Regions from separate parts of the Streptomyces malaysiensis subsp. malaysiensis genome, predicted to be linked through region 1. Evidence: riboswitches for the same ligand, from Rfam matches in the RefSeq annotation. Region 1 holds a riboswitch; each other region holds the start of a gene.

Region 1 (4,832 bases):
CCACATCCTGGACCGCCCGCGCAACGCCCCGACCCGTACGGCCTTCGGCGTCGCCTGGCTGACGGCGTACTTCATCATGCTGGTCGGTGGCGGTAACGACCTGTGGGCCACCCACTTCCAGCTGTCGATCAACGCGATCACCTGGTTCGTGCGGATCGGCTTCTTCGTCGGCCCGGTGGTGGCGTTCATCGCCACCAAGCGGATCTGCCTCGGCCTCCAGCGGCGCGACAAGGACAAGGTGCTGCACGGCCGGGAGACCGGCATCATCAAGCGGCTGCCGCACGGTGAGTTCATCGAGGTCCACGAGCCGCTCTCGCAGGAGCAGCTGCACACGCTCACCCAGCACGACCAGCCCGAGCCCTACGAGATCGGCCCCGCGGTCGACGAGAACGGGGTCAAGCAGAAGATAAAGCCTTCTCAGAAGCTCCGTTCGAAGCTCTCCAAGGGCTACTACGGCGAGGACAACGTCATTCCGAAGCCGACCCGCGAGGAGTACCACGAGATCACCAGCGGCCACGGCCACCACTGATCTCCCGGAGCCCCTCCAGCGACCGGTTTCTTCATACAGCTACGCCACAGACCAGGGCCCCGGCCCGGACCGCACGGTCCGGCCGGGGCCCCGGCCGTGCTGCCGATAGGCTTGCCGACGGGCCGCTGAAGTGCGCGGACCCCTTCCCTGCCCACCCCACGGATCCAGGAGCGGACCATGGACGTTGTGACCACCGCCGGAGGCGACAGCACCGCGACGGCCCGCACCTGGCCGGACGTACTGAGCACGCTGATCGCCGGCCGTGACCTCGACGTGGACGACACCGCCTGGGCCATGGACCGGATCATGCGGGGCGAGGCCACCGACGCCCAGATCGCCGGATTCGCGATCGCGCTGCGCGCCAAGGGCGAGACGGTCTCCGAGGTGGCCGGTCTGGTGCGGGCCATGTACGAGCACGCCAGGGTGATCGAGGTGCCCGGGGCGACCGTGGACATCGTCGGCACCGGCGGCGACCGCGCCAGGACCGTCAATATCTCCACCATGTCCGCGCTGGTCGTGGCCGGTACCGGCGCGCGGGTCGTCAAGCACGGCAACCGCGCCGCGTCCTCCGCCAGCGGCGCCTCCGATGTGCTGGAGAAGCTGGGCGTCAATCTGGACATCGGCCCAGAGCGGGTGGTCGAGGTCGCGGAGGAGGCGGGGATCACCTTCTGCTTCGCGGTGAAGTTCCATCCGTCGCTGCGGCATGTCGCCTCGGCCCGCCGTGAGCTGGGCGTCGCCACCCCGTTCAACCTGCTCGGCCCGCTGACCAACCCGGCGCGGGTGAAGTGCCAGGCCACCGGGGTCGCCGACGCCCGGATGGCGCCCATCATCGCCGGTGTGCTGGCCGAGCGGGGCTCCTCCGCGCTGGTCGTCCGCGGCGACGACGGGCTGGACGAGCTCACCGTGACCACGACCTCCCAGGTGTGGGAGGTCCGGGGCGGCGCCGTGCGCCAGGAGACCTTCGACCCCCGGGACGCGGGCGTCGCACTGGCCCCCATCGAGGCCCTGCGCGGTGCTGACGCCTCGTACAACGCCGATGTGGCCCGCAGGCTGCTGGCGGGCGAGAAGGGCCCGGTCCGGGACGCGGTGCTGCTGAACTCGGCGGCGGCGCTGGTGGCGCTCGAGCCGGAGCCGGGCGACAAGCCTCTGGCGGACCGGATCGCGGCGGGCGCCGCGCGGGCCGCCGAGTCGATCGACTCGGGCGCGGCGCGCGACGTCCTGGAGCGGTGGGTACGGGCCACCCACGCCTGAGCGCTCCGCCGTCGGTCACGGTGCCCATGTTCTGTCCGGGATACGGACAGGGCATGGGCACCGCCGTAGGACATGGCATACTCCTGCCCAGGTCACGAGCGACAGCGACTACGGCCCCGGCCCGCTGTCCGGCAACCCTCCGTCCGTGGCGGGGTGCCCCGGGTGATGACCAGGCCGCCAGGCAGCGAGGCCGGCGGCAAGCGCGGACCCCTCGCACTAGGGGTCCTGGTGGTCGAGGGAGCTCTTCCGTGATGCAGCGAATGCGCTAGGGCCGGACGGCCCGTTTCTCTCCTGCTCCGCGCGGTGTCCGCCGTGCGTCGAGCGTCCTCTCCGCGCCCCGACGGCCGGCTCGTCGCCGTCCCCGTGCGCGGCACGCATTCCTTCGACCCTTACGGGAGACTTCGCCATGTCCGTGCGCCCTTCTGCCCTCGCCTCCGCCTCCGCCTCCGCCGATTCCTCCGTCGCCGCCTGTGAGCCGCTGCCCGTGCTGGGCAGCGACGTTCTGGTGCCCCTGGTCACCGGGGGCGAGGTGACCTACGCGGCGCTCGACTACGCCGCCAGCGCCCCCGCGCTGCGCCGGGTCTGGGACGACATCGCCGCCTACGCGCCCTACTACGGCAGCGTGCACCGCGGGGCGGGCTATCTCTCGCAGCTGTCCACCGACCTCTTCGAGAACAGCCGTAAGGACGTCGCCGCCTTCCTCGGCTGCCGCGAGGACGACCAGGTCGTCTTCACCCGCTCCACCACCGACTCGCTCAACCTCCTGGCCGCCGTGGCGCCGCGGGGCACCGAGGTCTACGTCTTCGAGACCGAGCACCATGCCTCGCTGCTGCCGTGGGAGCAGCGGGCGGACCTCACCGTCCGCTACCTCAGCGCCCCGCGCTCCCCGCGGCAGGCGGTGGAGACGCTGGAGCGGGCGCTCGCGGGGCGCTCCGGGGGCCCGGCGCTGGTCTGTGTGACCGGCGCGTCCAATGTGACCGGTGAGCTGTGGCCGGTGCGGGAGCTGGCCGCGGCCGCGCACGCGCATGGCGCCCGTATCGTCCTGGACGCCGCGCAGCTGGCCCCGCACCACCCCGTGGACATCGCGGAGGCGGACGTCGACTGGGTGGCCTTCTCCGGGCACAAGCTGTACGCGCCCTTCGGGGCCGGTGTGCTGGCCGGGCGGGCGGACTGGCTGCGGGAGGCCCGGCCGTATCTGGCGGGCGGCGGCGCCAGCCGTAAGGTGGCCCGCAGGGACGACGGCGGTGTCGACGTCGAGTGGCACACCACCGCCGCCCGGCACGAGGCGGGCTCGCCGAACGTGATCGGGGTCTACGCGATCGCCTCGGCGTGCAAGGCGCTGACCGAGGCCGGTTTCGAGGGGCTGGTCGCCCGTGAGCGGCAGCTGATCGAGAAGGTGCGGGCGGGGCTGGCCGAGGTGCCCGAGGTGCGGGTGCTCTCGCTGTTCGGCGACGACGCGCCCCGGGTCGGGGTGCTGTCGTTCGTGGTGGAGGGCTGGAACAGCTCCCACTTCGCGGCGGCGCTCTCCGCGGAGTACGGCATCGGCGTACGCGACGGGCTCTTCTGCGCGCATCCGCTGGTCCGCACCCTGCTGGACAGCGAGCCCGACGAGCCGGGCGAGTGCGGTGCGCCCGAGGCCGCGCCGGGGGAGCGGGCGCTGAACGCGATCCGGGTCAGCTTCGGGGCGGGCACCCCGGACGAGCATGTGGAGCGGTTCGTCGGCGCCGTGAAGGAGCTGGTGCGCGACGGGGCCCGGTGGAGCTACCGCACCGAGGACGGCCGCTGCGTCCCGGACCGCGGCTGAGGATTCCGGACCTGTGGCCCGAGCGTTCGGGCGCGGCCGGGCCCTACGGGGTCTACGGCGCGGCTCCGCCGCGTGGCAGGGGCTTCGCCCTCAGCCCCCGGGGTCCGGGGCGGAGCCCCGGTTCCCCTAGCCGTCCAGACCGATCGCGAACGCGGCCTCCAGGTCGTGCTGCGAGTACGTACGGAAGGCGATGTGGGTCTCGGTCGAGGCCACCCCCGGCACCTTGCTGATCTCGCCCGTGATGATGTCCGCGAGGTCGTCGTGCCGGGCCACCCGCACCATCGCGATCAGATCGTGCGCGCCGGTGACCGAGTAGACCTCGCTCACACCGCCGATCGCGGCGATCTTCTCGGCGGTCTCCGGAATCTGGTCCACGTTGGTCTTGATGAGCACGATCGAAGTGATCACGGCTGACTTTCTCCCTCACTGGCCCGGGCTGCGCCGCCCACTCTAGCCGTCCGCCCGAATCGGGCCCACGCGAAGAGAAACCCGAGGGTGAAGCCCACGAGATGGGCGAGATAGGCCACGCCCGGGCGGTCGTCGGCCTGCCGGGCGGCCAGCCACTGGAGGGCCACCCAGAAGATCAGCACCGCCCAGGCGGGGAAGCGCAGCGGGAGGAAGAGCAGAAACGGGAAGAGGCTGGTCACCCGGGCCCGGGGAAACAGCCACAGAAACGCGCCGAGCACCCCGGAGATGGCCCCGGAGGCGCCCACCAGGCTCTGGGCCGAGTCGGCGTGCGCGGCGGCGTAGCCGAGCAGCGCCAGATAGCCGGTGGCGAGGTAGAAGGCGGCGAACTGGAGGCGTCCCATCCGCTCCTCGGTCATCGCCCCGAAGACGTAGAGAAACAGCATGTTGCCGAGCAGATGCAGCCAGTTGCCGTGCACGAACAGCGCGGTCAGCGGGGCGAGCGGCTGGTCCGGGGCGCCGCTCCACAGCGCGCTCGGCACCACGCCCCAGCGCTCGAAGTACGTGGACTGGGCCTCCACCAGCCGCCCGCCCGAGCCATAGCCGGGGTTGAGCCCCGAGGCCGGTCCGAGGACGAAGATCAGGCAGCAGCTGACGATCAGGCCGTACGTCATCCACGGGCGGCCGGGCCCCGCCATCCAGGGGCGGCCGGGCCCCGACGACGTCTCGATCATGGTCAGATCATTCCGTACCGGACGCAACCTCCACAGAGCGCCTCGCCGCGCTCCCCGTGGCCGCGGGCGGGAGACGGGCCCCGGCGCGGGCCAGGGCTCAGGCCGTAGG
Region 2 (4,832 bases), on a different contig from region 1:
GTGCGAGAAGTGGCCGATCCGCAGATCGGGGCGGCGCTCGCGGAGCATCGCGGGCACCAGCGCCAGGTGGTAGTCCTGCACCAGGACGACGGCCTCGGCCACCGCCTCCTGGGCGAGCGCGTCCGCGAAGGCCGCGTTGTAGCTCTCATAGGCCGCCCACTGCTCGGCGAACTCCGCGTCGAAGACCGGCTCGACCGGGGTCTGGTAGAGCAGATGGTGGATGAACCACAGCACCGAATTGGCGATGCCGTTGTACGCGGCGGCGAAGACATCCGGCGCGATGTCGAGCATCCGCACCTGCTGGCCGCCGGTGTCACCGGGGTTCAGATGGCTGGTCCCGGCGCGCCGGGCCGCCTCGCGGTCGCCCTCGCCGAGCGCCGCGCACACCCACACCGCTCCCGAGTCGGAGCCGATCGCGCTGAGGCCGGAGACCAGCCCGCCGCCGCCGCGCTTGGCGGTGAGCGAGCCGCCCTCGCCCAGGCCGTACGAGACCGGGCCGCGGTTGGACGCGACCAGGATCGGGGCGGTGCGCGGAGCTCCCATGTCGCGAGCCTAGCCATGTGCGACCCCGCGCAAACGTACGTACGGTTTCTTGCCCCGTAGGTGCTATTCCGGTTCTGGCGGTTCTGGCCATGCGGACGCCGCCGCGCAAGCGGATGGGCGCTCTCCCGCGATCCCCGCAGGCGCCTTCGCGTGCCGCCCGGGGGCCATCACGCCGCGCGCCGGGCCGCGTACTCCGGGATCTCGATCATCGGCGGCCGCTCCTCGGTGTCCACGGCCGTGGTGCGCGGCTCGAAGCCGCTCTCGCCCCGGTCGAACTGGGTCAGCCGCGGCCGCACCAAGTGGCCCCGGGCCAGCCGCAGCTGCGCGGTGCGGTAGATCGCGGCCGCCATCCGGCCGAGCGCCAGCCCGTCCTGGTGGCGGTGTTTGCGCACCCCGATGTCCACCTGGCCGAGCGCGTCGAGCCCCACCGTGTGCAGCGCGTCGACCAGCAGCCCCAGCTCGACCCCGTAGCCGACCGGGAAGGGCAGCCGCTCCAGCAGCGAGCGGCGCGCCGCGTACTCACCGCCCAGCGGCTGGACGAACCCGGCCAGCTGGGGCCAGTGGAGGTTCAGCAGCGGGCGCGCGACCAGCTCGGTGACCCGGCCGCCCTGGCCCGCCAGCTCGCCGAGCGGGCGGTCGTACATGCCCTTCACCAGCTGGAGCGTGGGGTCGGTCAGCAGCGGACCGACGATCCCGGAGACGAAGCGCGCGTTGAATTCCCGCAGGTCGGCGTCGATGAAGCAGACGATGTCGCCGCTGGTGGCCAGCAGGGACCGCCACAGCACCTCGCCCTTGCCGGCCACCGCGGGCAGCCGGGGCAGCAGCGAGTCGCGGGGGACGACGGTGGCGCCCGCCGCCGCGGCGACCTCGGCGGTGCGGTCCGTCGAACCGGAGTCCAGCACCACCAGCTCGTCCACCAGCGGCACCGCCTCGCCCATCAGCTCACGGCGGATCGTGCCGGCGATCTCGCCGACCGTGGCCTCCTCGTTCAGGGCGGGCAGGACCACGCTCACCGTCGTCGCCGAGGTCCGCTTCGCGGCCAGCAGGCGATCCAGCGGACGGTCGTCGGCCGACCAGGAGCGGCGCTCCAGCCAGCGCTCCACCTCATCCAGCACCTGTGTGTCTCCCTGCTGTGGTCGCTCTGCTGTGGTCGCTGTGACCCATCTCGCGCTTCGGACGGCTATCTCAACCATCCGGGCCTTCGGTTACAGTCTTGAACAACGCACGTGACCGTCGTATGTCGGGGTCGACCCCGGTGTTCACCGACGATGCCCGTGTTGACAAACGCTCCGGGTCCGCCCGGCGCCATACCGCTCATCCAGAGGGGCAGAGGGAACGGCCCGTTGAAGCCCCGGCAACCCTCCAGCTGATCTCGCATTCCACCGCGAGGCTCCCAGCTCGGGAAGGTGCCAATTCCGTCTCGTGGCGAAATGCGTCCCGAGGAAGATGAGGAGAAAGGGCCTCGCCATCCATGGCTGTGCAATCAGTAGAAAGCTCAACCACTTCCGCCTCCTCCTCCAGCTCTGCCGCCTCCGGTGCTTTCGGCCCCGCCGTGGCATTGTCCTGCCGGGAGTGCGGTGAGCGGTTCGAGCTGGGCCCGATTTTCGCGTGCGAGGTCTGTTTCGGGCCGCTCGAGGTCGCGTACGAGCTGCCGGCCGGCGATCCGGAGGGGCTGCGCCGGCGGATCGAGGCCGGTCCGAACAGCATCTGGCGCTACGCCCCGCTGCTGCCCGTCCCCGCGGACGTGGCGGACCTGCCCAGTCTGAACCCCGGCCTCACCAAGCTGGTCAAGGCCGACAACCTCGCTCGTGAGCTCGGTGTCACCGGTGAGCTGCACATCAAGGACGACTCGGGGAACCCCACCCACTCGTTCAAGGACCGGGTCGTCGCCATCGCCGTCCAGGCCGCCCGCACCTTCGGCTTCACCACCCTCTCCTGCTCCTCCACCGGCAACCTCGCCGGCGCGGTCGGCGCCGCGGCCGCCCGCGCGGGCTTCCGCTCCTGTGTCTTCATCCCGCACGACCTGGAGGCCGGCAAGGTCGTCATGGCCGCGGTCTACGGCGGTGAGCTGGTCGGCATCGAGGGCACCTACGACGACGTCAACCGCTTCTGTAGCGAGCTGATCGGCGACCCGGTGGGCGAGGGCTGGGGCTTCGTCAACGTCAACCTGCGCCCGTACTACGGCGAGGGCTCCAAGACCCTGGCGTACGAGATCTGCGAGCAGCTCGGCTGGCGGCTGCCCGACCAGATCGTCATCCCGATCGCCTCCGGCTCCCAGCTCACCAAGATCGACAAGGGGCTGAAGGAGCTGATCGCGATCGGTCTGGTCGAGGACAAGCCCTACAAGATCTTCGGCGCCCAGGCCGAGGGCTGCTCCCCGGTCTCCGCCGCCTTCAAGGCCGGCCATGACGTCGTCCGGCCGCAGAAGCCGCAGACCATCGCCAAGTCGCTGGCCATCGGCAACCCCGCGGACGGCCCGTACGTCCTGGACATCGCCCGCCGTACGGGCGGCGCGGTGGAGGACGTGAACGACGAGCAGATCGTCGACGCCATCAAGCTGCTGGCCCGCACCGAGGGGATCTTCGCGGAGACCGCGGGCGGGGTGACCGTCGGCGTGACCAGGAAGCTGATCGAGGACGGCCTGCTCGACCCGTCCCTGACGACCGTCGTGCTCAACACCGGCGACGGCCTCAAGACCCTCGACGCCGTGGCCCCCACCACGGGTCCCTCCGCCATCATCCGCCCCACCCTTGACTCGTTCCGAGAGGCTGGCCTCGTATGAGCGTCAACGTCCGAATCCCGACCATCCTGCGCACCTACACCGGCGGTCAGGCCGAGGTTCCCGCCGAGGGTGCGACCCTCGCCGAGGTCCTGGCGGACCTGGAGAAGAACCACCAGGGGATCGCGGCCCGCGTGCTGGACGACACCGGCAAGCTCCGTCGCTTCGTCAACGTCTACGTCAACGACGACGACGTCCGCTTCGCCGACGGCCTGGCCACGGCGACCCCGGACGGCGCGGGAATCTCGATCATCCCGGCGGTGGCGGGCGGCTGCTGACGCCTCGTTCGCCCGTTCACCCCTTCTCACCTTTGGCATCGCCCCGTCCCGGGACAACCGGACGGGGCGATTCCGTGTGTGGAATCGCGATACAGTTGCCCGGATTCCCCGAGGGCGCCGGGTCCGGAGCCGCATATGAGAACTCGTCAAGTTGTGCGTAAAGTGTGCGCGCGAATTGTCGGGTTGGCTCTTTATGTCCAGCCCGGCTTGCCCGAACTTCACATAATTTCTCACTTTTAACCGTTCGACCGTGCCCAGAATTCTCGTCCGATTGACCTGTTGCAGAGGGCGTTGGGACGGATACATTCAGCGGCGGTCGACGCGTTCCGGCGCACACCCCCCACATCCGGGGGGTGAGGTCTGACCCGGGTCCGCGGAGTGCGGTCCTGCGCAAGGGCCAGCAATAGGGGAGTTAGGAATGGCTCAGGGCACCGTCAAGTGGTTCAACGCGGAGAAGGGGTACGGCTTCATCGCGGTCGACGGTGGTGCGGACGTGTTCGTCCACTACAGCGCGATCCAGATGGACGGGTACCGCACCCTCGAGGAAGGCCAGCGGGTCGAGTTCGAGATCTCGCAGGGCCAGAAGGGCCCGCAGGCCGACATGGTCCGCGTGGCCGTAGGCTGACGCGCCGACGCGACGCAGCTGAATCGAACAAACCGAAGGGTCCGTCTCCCGTAACAGGGTACGGACCCTTCGGCATGCCCGTCGCCCGGCCCGCCCGCTTCGGGCACCCACGCCCTCCCGGTCCCCCTTCGGGCGCTTGCGCCCTCCCGTCACCCGACCACCACCCCTCACGGACGCCCCTCGGGCGCTTGCACTCGATAGGCCCGAGTGCTAATCATTGGCGTTAGCACTCTGACGTTGAGAGTGACAGAAGGACCGGGTCGGTGAGGCCCGCCAGGCCGTGCGGAGCAAGGAACCGCGGGGCAGGCAGGCCGTCCGTCGCGGGCGCCAGCGCGGTCCGGAGCAATCCGCCCCCACGGCCTAACGGCCTGGGAGGTACCCCCTAAGTCTTGGGAGGACCACTTCACATGGCCAAGATCATCGCGTTCGACGAGGAGGCACGGCGCGGCCTCGAGCGCGGGATGAACCAGCTCGCCGACGCCGTCAAGGTCACCCTCGGCCCCAAGGGCCGTAACGTCGTCCTCGAGAAGAAGTGGGGCGCCCCCACGATCACCAACGATGGTGTATCCATCGCCAAGGAGATCGAGCTCGAGGACGCGTACGAGAA
Region 3 (4,832 bases), on a different contig from region 1:
TTCGGGGGCTTTCGTCGGCTAAAGTCCGAATTATGCGATTCATGCGCCCGACCCCGGGGGCGAGCGGTCGCAGCCAGACGTTGTTCGCGATCACACGGTGTCTGCCGTTCGTGGTCCTGGCGGCGGTGCTCAGTATTGAGCTCTCCCCCGCGCACACCCTCTACACCGGCTCTCTGCTCTCCCCGGCGCCGGCGCTGGCGGCGGTGACCATGGGGCCGTTCGGCAGCGCCGGTGTGGCGCTGCTGGCCGCGGCGATCTGCGGGATCACCGCCGCCCACAACGACGCGTGGGGCAGCGAGGTGGTGTACGCGAATCTGCTGGCCCTGGTGGTGGTGGCGGTCGCGAGCGTGGCGACCAGCGCGGTACGGGTGCGCCGGGACCGTGAGCTGGCCCATATCCGCCGGATCGCCGAGGTGTCCCAGAACGTGGTGCTGAGGCCGCTGCCCGCCCGGATGGGCGTGGTGAACACCGCCAGTGTCTATATGGCGGCCGAGCGCGGAGCGCAGATCGGCGGGGACCTGTACGAGGCGATGTCCACCCGCTACGGAGTGCGGCTGATCGTCGGCGATGTGCGGGGAAAGGGGCTGGCCGCGGTGCGGTCCGCCGCGGCCGTGGTGGGCGCCTTCCGGGAGGCGGTGCACTACGAGCAGGATCTCGCCGAGGTGATGCACCGCTGCGCGGCCGCGCTGGGGCGCGAGTACGAGCTGCTGGACCGTTCCCAGTTCCAGGACCCGCAGGAGCTGGAGGAGCAGTTCGTCACCGTGCTGCTCGCCCAGGTGTCGGAGGAGTCACTGGTCCATCTGATCAACCGGGGCCATCCGCCGCCCCTGGTGATGCGCGGGCGCAAGGTGCGCTCCCTGGACCCGGTGCGCCCGCTGCCGCCGCTCGGCCTCGAGGATTTCCTTGCCCCTCCCCCGATCCGCGTCGAGACCTTTCCGTTCCTGCCCGGTGACCGGCTGTTGCTGCACACCGACGGAGTGGTCGAGGCCCGCAACCACTGCAACGAGTTCTTCCCGCTGCACCGGACCATGGAGACGCTGGACGGCGCCACTCCGTCCGAGTACCTGGACGGGCTGCGCCACGCCCTGGTCCGGCATACGGAGGGGCGGCTGTCGGACGACGCGGCGATGGTCCTCATCGAGCGGGTCATCGGCGGCGCGGGGCGGCCGGTTCTCTGAGCCGGTTCTTTGTGTGGGTTCTTTGTGTGGGTTCTTTGAGCCGCTTCTCCGAAGTGGGCTCTCCCAGCCGGTTCTCCGAGTGGGTGCGGCCACACCGGCGTCGTACATCCGCCGTACCGTCGGCCCGCGTTGGCCGCCTTGGCATGGGTTGACGCCCTCGCGGAGCGCGACGACACTGTCAGGGACGGTCACGATTGTCAGCGCCCACCGTGCGGTATCCCCGCTCAGGCGGGTCATCGGCCCCGGCTCGCTGACAGGCAACCCTTCTTCCGCGACGGGGTGCCCCCGGGTGACGACCAGGTCCCGTCGGCGTGGACGGGACAAGCGCGGTCTCGCTGCCTCGCGAGCCCCCGATGATGGGATCGGTGGAGATGCCCAGGACCGACAGCCACAGGGACGGCGCCCGTCGGCGTCCCCGGCCGTTGTCCCCGCTCCGCCGTCTCCTGGCTCCGGCGGATCACCTCCTGACCAGGCGGCTGCACATCGATCTGCTGCGCATTTGCAGCGCCTCCAGTCCAGCCGTCTGAATCGACGCGGTCACCGAGCACTGAGCGCGGCCTCGCGCGCCGGGGCCGGGCCGGGTGTGTCCCGGCACCGTCCCGGCGGGCGCCCCGCGCGGGCTTCCCTTCCGTTGCGCCATCGGCGCCGCCTGACCGGCGGGGCCGGGGCTCCGTCATTGCCTTGGAGAGCCATGTCCGAGACGTTTTCCGTCAGTTCAGGTCCCGCCGCTCTGCTCGACCCCGACCCCTGTTCGCCGCGTCCCCGGATCGCCCCGCCCGCACCGCCGCACCGCTTCCGCAGCCGTATCGGCGTCGACCTCGCCGGTGGCTTCTATCCGGTGCCGCATCGCTATCGGCTCTATCTCTCCGCGAGCTGTCCGCTCTCGCTGCGCGTCTCCATCACCCTCGATCTGCTCGGGCTGCGGAACACCGTCGCCACCACTCTCCTCGGGCTCCCGGACGACACCCCCGAAGCGTTCGCCGCGCTGCGCGGGGCCTACGAGGCCACCTGGCACCGCTACGGCGGACCGCTGGACGCGCCCGCGCTGTGCGACGGCTGGACCGGACGTGTCGTCAGCAATCACACGCCCGACATCCTGCGCGATCTCGCCGGCCATCTGAGCGACCCGGGCGGCGCCGGATCTCCCCGGCTGCGCCCGGCGGCCCTCGCCGCGGACATCGACGCCCTCCGCGAACTCCTCGACGAGGACATCACCCACGCCGCACGGCAGGCCGGGACGGCGCACGAGCCGGAGTGCCGGGACGCGGCGCTCGAGCGGCTGCTGACCGCCCTGGACCGGCTCGACCGACAGCTGGCGACCGCGCCGTACGCACTGGGCGACGAGCTGACCGCCGCCGATGTGGACCTGTGGGTGGCCCTCGTCCAGCTCGACACCGAGTACCGGCCCCTCCTGGACGCCGACGCGGCCCACCGGGTCTCCCGGCACGGGCGGCTGCGCGCCTATGTACGGCGGCTGCATGCCCATCCGGCCTTCCACACCACGATCCCGGAGGCGCTCCAGGACGAGGTGTCCTGAGTTTCCGCCCTGGGGTTTCCGCGCCGGCGGTGACCGCCACCGCCGAGGACCCTGGAGGTCACCGCCACCGTCGAAGGCGGCCGTAAGCAGCCATCGCCACCAGTCGCCGTAGCGGCCACCGCCGCCAGTCACCGCCGAGGCACCGCCCTGACCTGCGGCTCCGCTCAGGTCAGGGCGGCCCTGGCGGCGCCGAACTCGCCCATCGCCCCGGCCACGATGGCTTCCAGACGGGCGTGGTGGGCGCCGCGCCAGTAGACCCGCCCGCAGGCCGTACAGCGGGCGAAGACTTCGTAAGTGCGCCGGGTGCCGTGCTGGAGCCGCTCCCGGACCGCCTCCTTGTCGGCGTCCTCCAGCGGGCCGTTGCAGGCGGTGCAGCGGGTCCAGGGCACCAGGCTCGGGGTGAACCGGCCGAGGACGTCCCGCAGTTGCTCATCGGGGCGGTCGCTGTAGACATACGCCCCGGCCCACAGCTCACGGCGGCGCAGCAGCCCGCGGTCGCGGGAGAGCAGCACCCTGCGCTGGGCGGCGGAGCGCGCGGCCAGCTCGGGATCGCCGATGTCCTCGCTCTCGTACGCGGCGTCCACGCCCAGCAGCCGCAGCCGGCGCGCGAGCGTGCCCAGATGCACATCGAGCAGGAAGCGCAGCGGCGCGCCCGGCACTCGCTGCGGGCGGACGACCGGGTGGACCTCCACGGTCTCCCCCGCGCTCGGCACATGCGAGACAGCGGCCTCGTCCCCGTCCACCAGCAGCCTGCCGACCTCGGTGAGCGGGACCCCGAGCGACTCGACGACATGGCCGAGAGTCGAAGCGCCGTCGGTGACGACGGCCGTCCAGGGGCGGCGGCGCTCAGGGACGGTGAAGAACCGCAGTTCAGGGGCGAGGCTGAGGTGGATCTCGGGTCCGTTCACACCGCCAGCATGCCAGGCGCGCCCGGCTCGGGGCGATGGCGTTTCCGGTCCGGCGCCAGGCTTGGCGATCATGAAAACGGACCGTCGGCGGGAACCACCGGGGGCGGCGGGCCGAACGGCCCGTACGCTCGTCGTCCGGGCGTCAGCCGACCGGTGGGTCCGCCTTGGCGCGGTCGCGGTGTCTCTTGCGGCGCCATGCCACCATCCGCAGATAGTCCTCGTGCAGCACCCGCCCGACGAGCGCACCGCCGAAGACCACGAAGCCGACGCCGACCAGCCAGGACTGGACGACCAGGACGGTGCCGACCGGGCCGTAGGAGACCGTGCTGGAGGCGATCAGCGGGGAGAACACCAGCTGGGAGAAGACCCGCAGCCCCAGCAGCCCGACGCCGGTGGCCAGCGCGCCGGGCAGCAGGGCGCCCCAGCTGATCCGCCCGCCGAGCAGCAGATGCTGCGACCACCAGAAGAACAGCACCGTGCCCACCACCGCCACCAGCACCCGGGAGAGACCGGGCGCCAGATGGGCGGAGAGCAGCAGATAGCAGATCAGCACCACGAGCCACACCAGATGGCGCCAGACGGTGTGCCAGCGGCCGGCCGGAAGCTCCCACACCTTCTCGTAGCCGACCTGGAGCACCGTGCCGAAGCGCAGCCCGAAGATGGCGAGCGTGGCCAGACCGAAGGCGGTGGTGGACTCCAGCGCCTGCTTGGGCGGGGCGAACAGCCGCTGCACCTCGTCCCGCGAGGTCGGGGAGAGTCCGAGGCCCTCGCCCAGCCACTGGGCGAATCCCAGCCGGTTCACCGGGTCGGCCGCGGCCACCACGATCAGCAGGGGCACCAGGGTGAGAAAGCCCAGGGCGGCGAAGCCCATCGCGCGGTGCAGCAGCTCGAATTCACTGCCCCGCCGCCAGCCGCGTCCGAGCGCCGACCGGTGGAACGCGTCCTCCAGCCGCCGCCACCATCTGGGCCCCCGGGAGCCGGACGCGGACCGATTCTCGGACATACCCACTCCCCTACCCGCGCCACCGGCTCGACCTGGGCAGTGCCGTCCAGGCTACTCGGGGTGGTGACGTTCCGCCGGGAGCTCGCCCGGGGCACCCATGCGGTGTCCCGGCGGCCGTGCGAGCCCGCTGGGCGGGCCTCACGCCGTGGCCATGACCGGGGCTCCGCTGTCCGCGTCGATGACGCTGACCCGGACGGCGGGCTCGC

What was found. Region 1 has a riboswitch for S-adenosylmethionine ahead of AB0E24_RS18210 (aminotransferase class V-fold PLP-dependent enzyme). Riboswitches for the same ligand answer to the same signal wherever they lie in the genome.
Region 2: another riboswitch for S-adenosylmethionine. It lies ahead of thrC (threonine synthase); the one in region 1 lies ahead of AB0E24_RS18210 (aminotransferase class V-fold PLP-dependent enzyme).
Region 3: another riboswitch for S-adenosylmethionine. It lies ahead of AB0E24_RS23045 (glutathione S-transferase C-terminal domain-containing protein); the one in region 1 lies ahead of AB0E24_RS18210 (aminotransferase class V-fold PLP-dependent enzyme).

What each region holds. Positions count from the first base shown of each region.
Region 1 covers NZ_JBEZNG010000008.1:90,625-95,456, forward strand. Annotated here, with positions in the region: gene qcrB (cytochrome bc1 complex cytochrome b subunit) at 1-529, shown strand, start outside; gene trpD (anthranilate phosphoribosyltransferase) at 707-1,780, shown strand; SAM riboswitch class IV at 1,871-1,989, shown strand; gene AB0E24_RS18210 (aminotransferase class V-fold PLP-dependent enzyme) at 2,187-3,584, shown strand; gene AB0E24_RS18215 (Lrp/AsnC ligand binding domain-containing protein) at 3,711-3,992, opposite strand; gene AB0E24_RS18220 (rhomboid family intramembrane serine protease) at 3,989-4,723, opposite strand.
Region 2 covers NZ_JBEZNG010000003.1:299,294-304,125, forward strand. Annotated here, with positions in the region: gene AB0E24_RS08460 (alpha,alpha-trehalose-phosphate synthase (UDP-forming)) at 1-543, opposite strand, end outside; gene AB0E24_RS08465 (glucosyl-3-phosphoglycerate synthase) at 711-1,658, opposite strand; SAM riboswitch class I at 1,855-1,996, shown strand; gene thrC (threonine synthase) at 2,015-3,325, shown strand; gene AB0E24_RS08475 (MoaD/ThiS family protein) at 3,322-3,600, shown strand; gene AB0E24_RS08480 (cold-shock protein) at 4,019-4,225, shown strand; gene groL (chaperonin GroEL) at 4,633-4,832, shown strand, end outside.
Region 3 covers NZ_JBEZNG010000011.1:139,092-143,923, forward strand. Annotated here, with positions in the region: gene AB0E24_RS23040 (PP2C family protein-serine/threonine phosphatase) at 42-1,178, shown strand; SAM riboswitch class IV at 1,365-1,511, shown strand; gene AB0E24_RS23045 (glutathione S-transferase C-terminal domain-containing protein) at 1,870-2,715, shown strand; gene AB0E24_RS23050 (Mut7-C RNAse domain-containing protein) at 2,880-3,623, opposite strand; gene AB0E24_RS23055 (YhjD/YihY/BrkB family envelope integrity protein) at 3,766-4,626, opposite strand; gene AB0E24_RS23060 (MauE/DoxX family redox-associated membrane protein) at 4,765-4,832, opposite strand, start outside.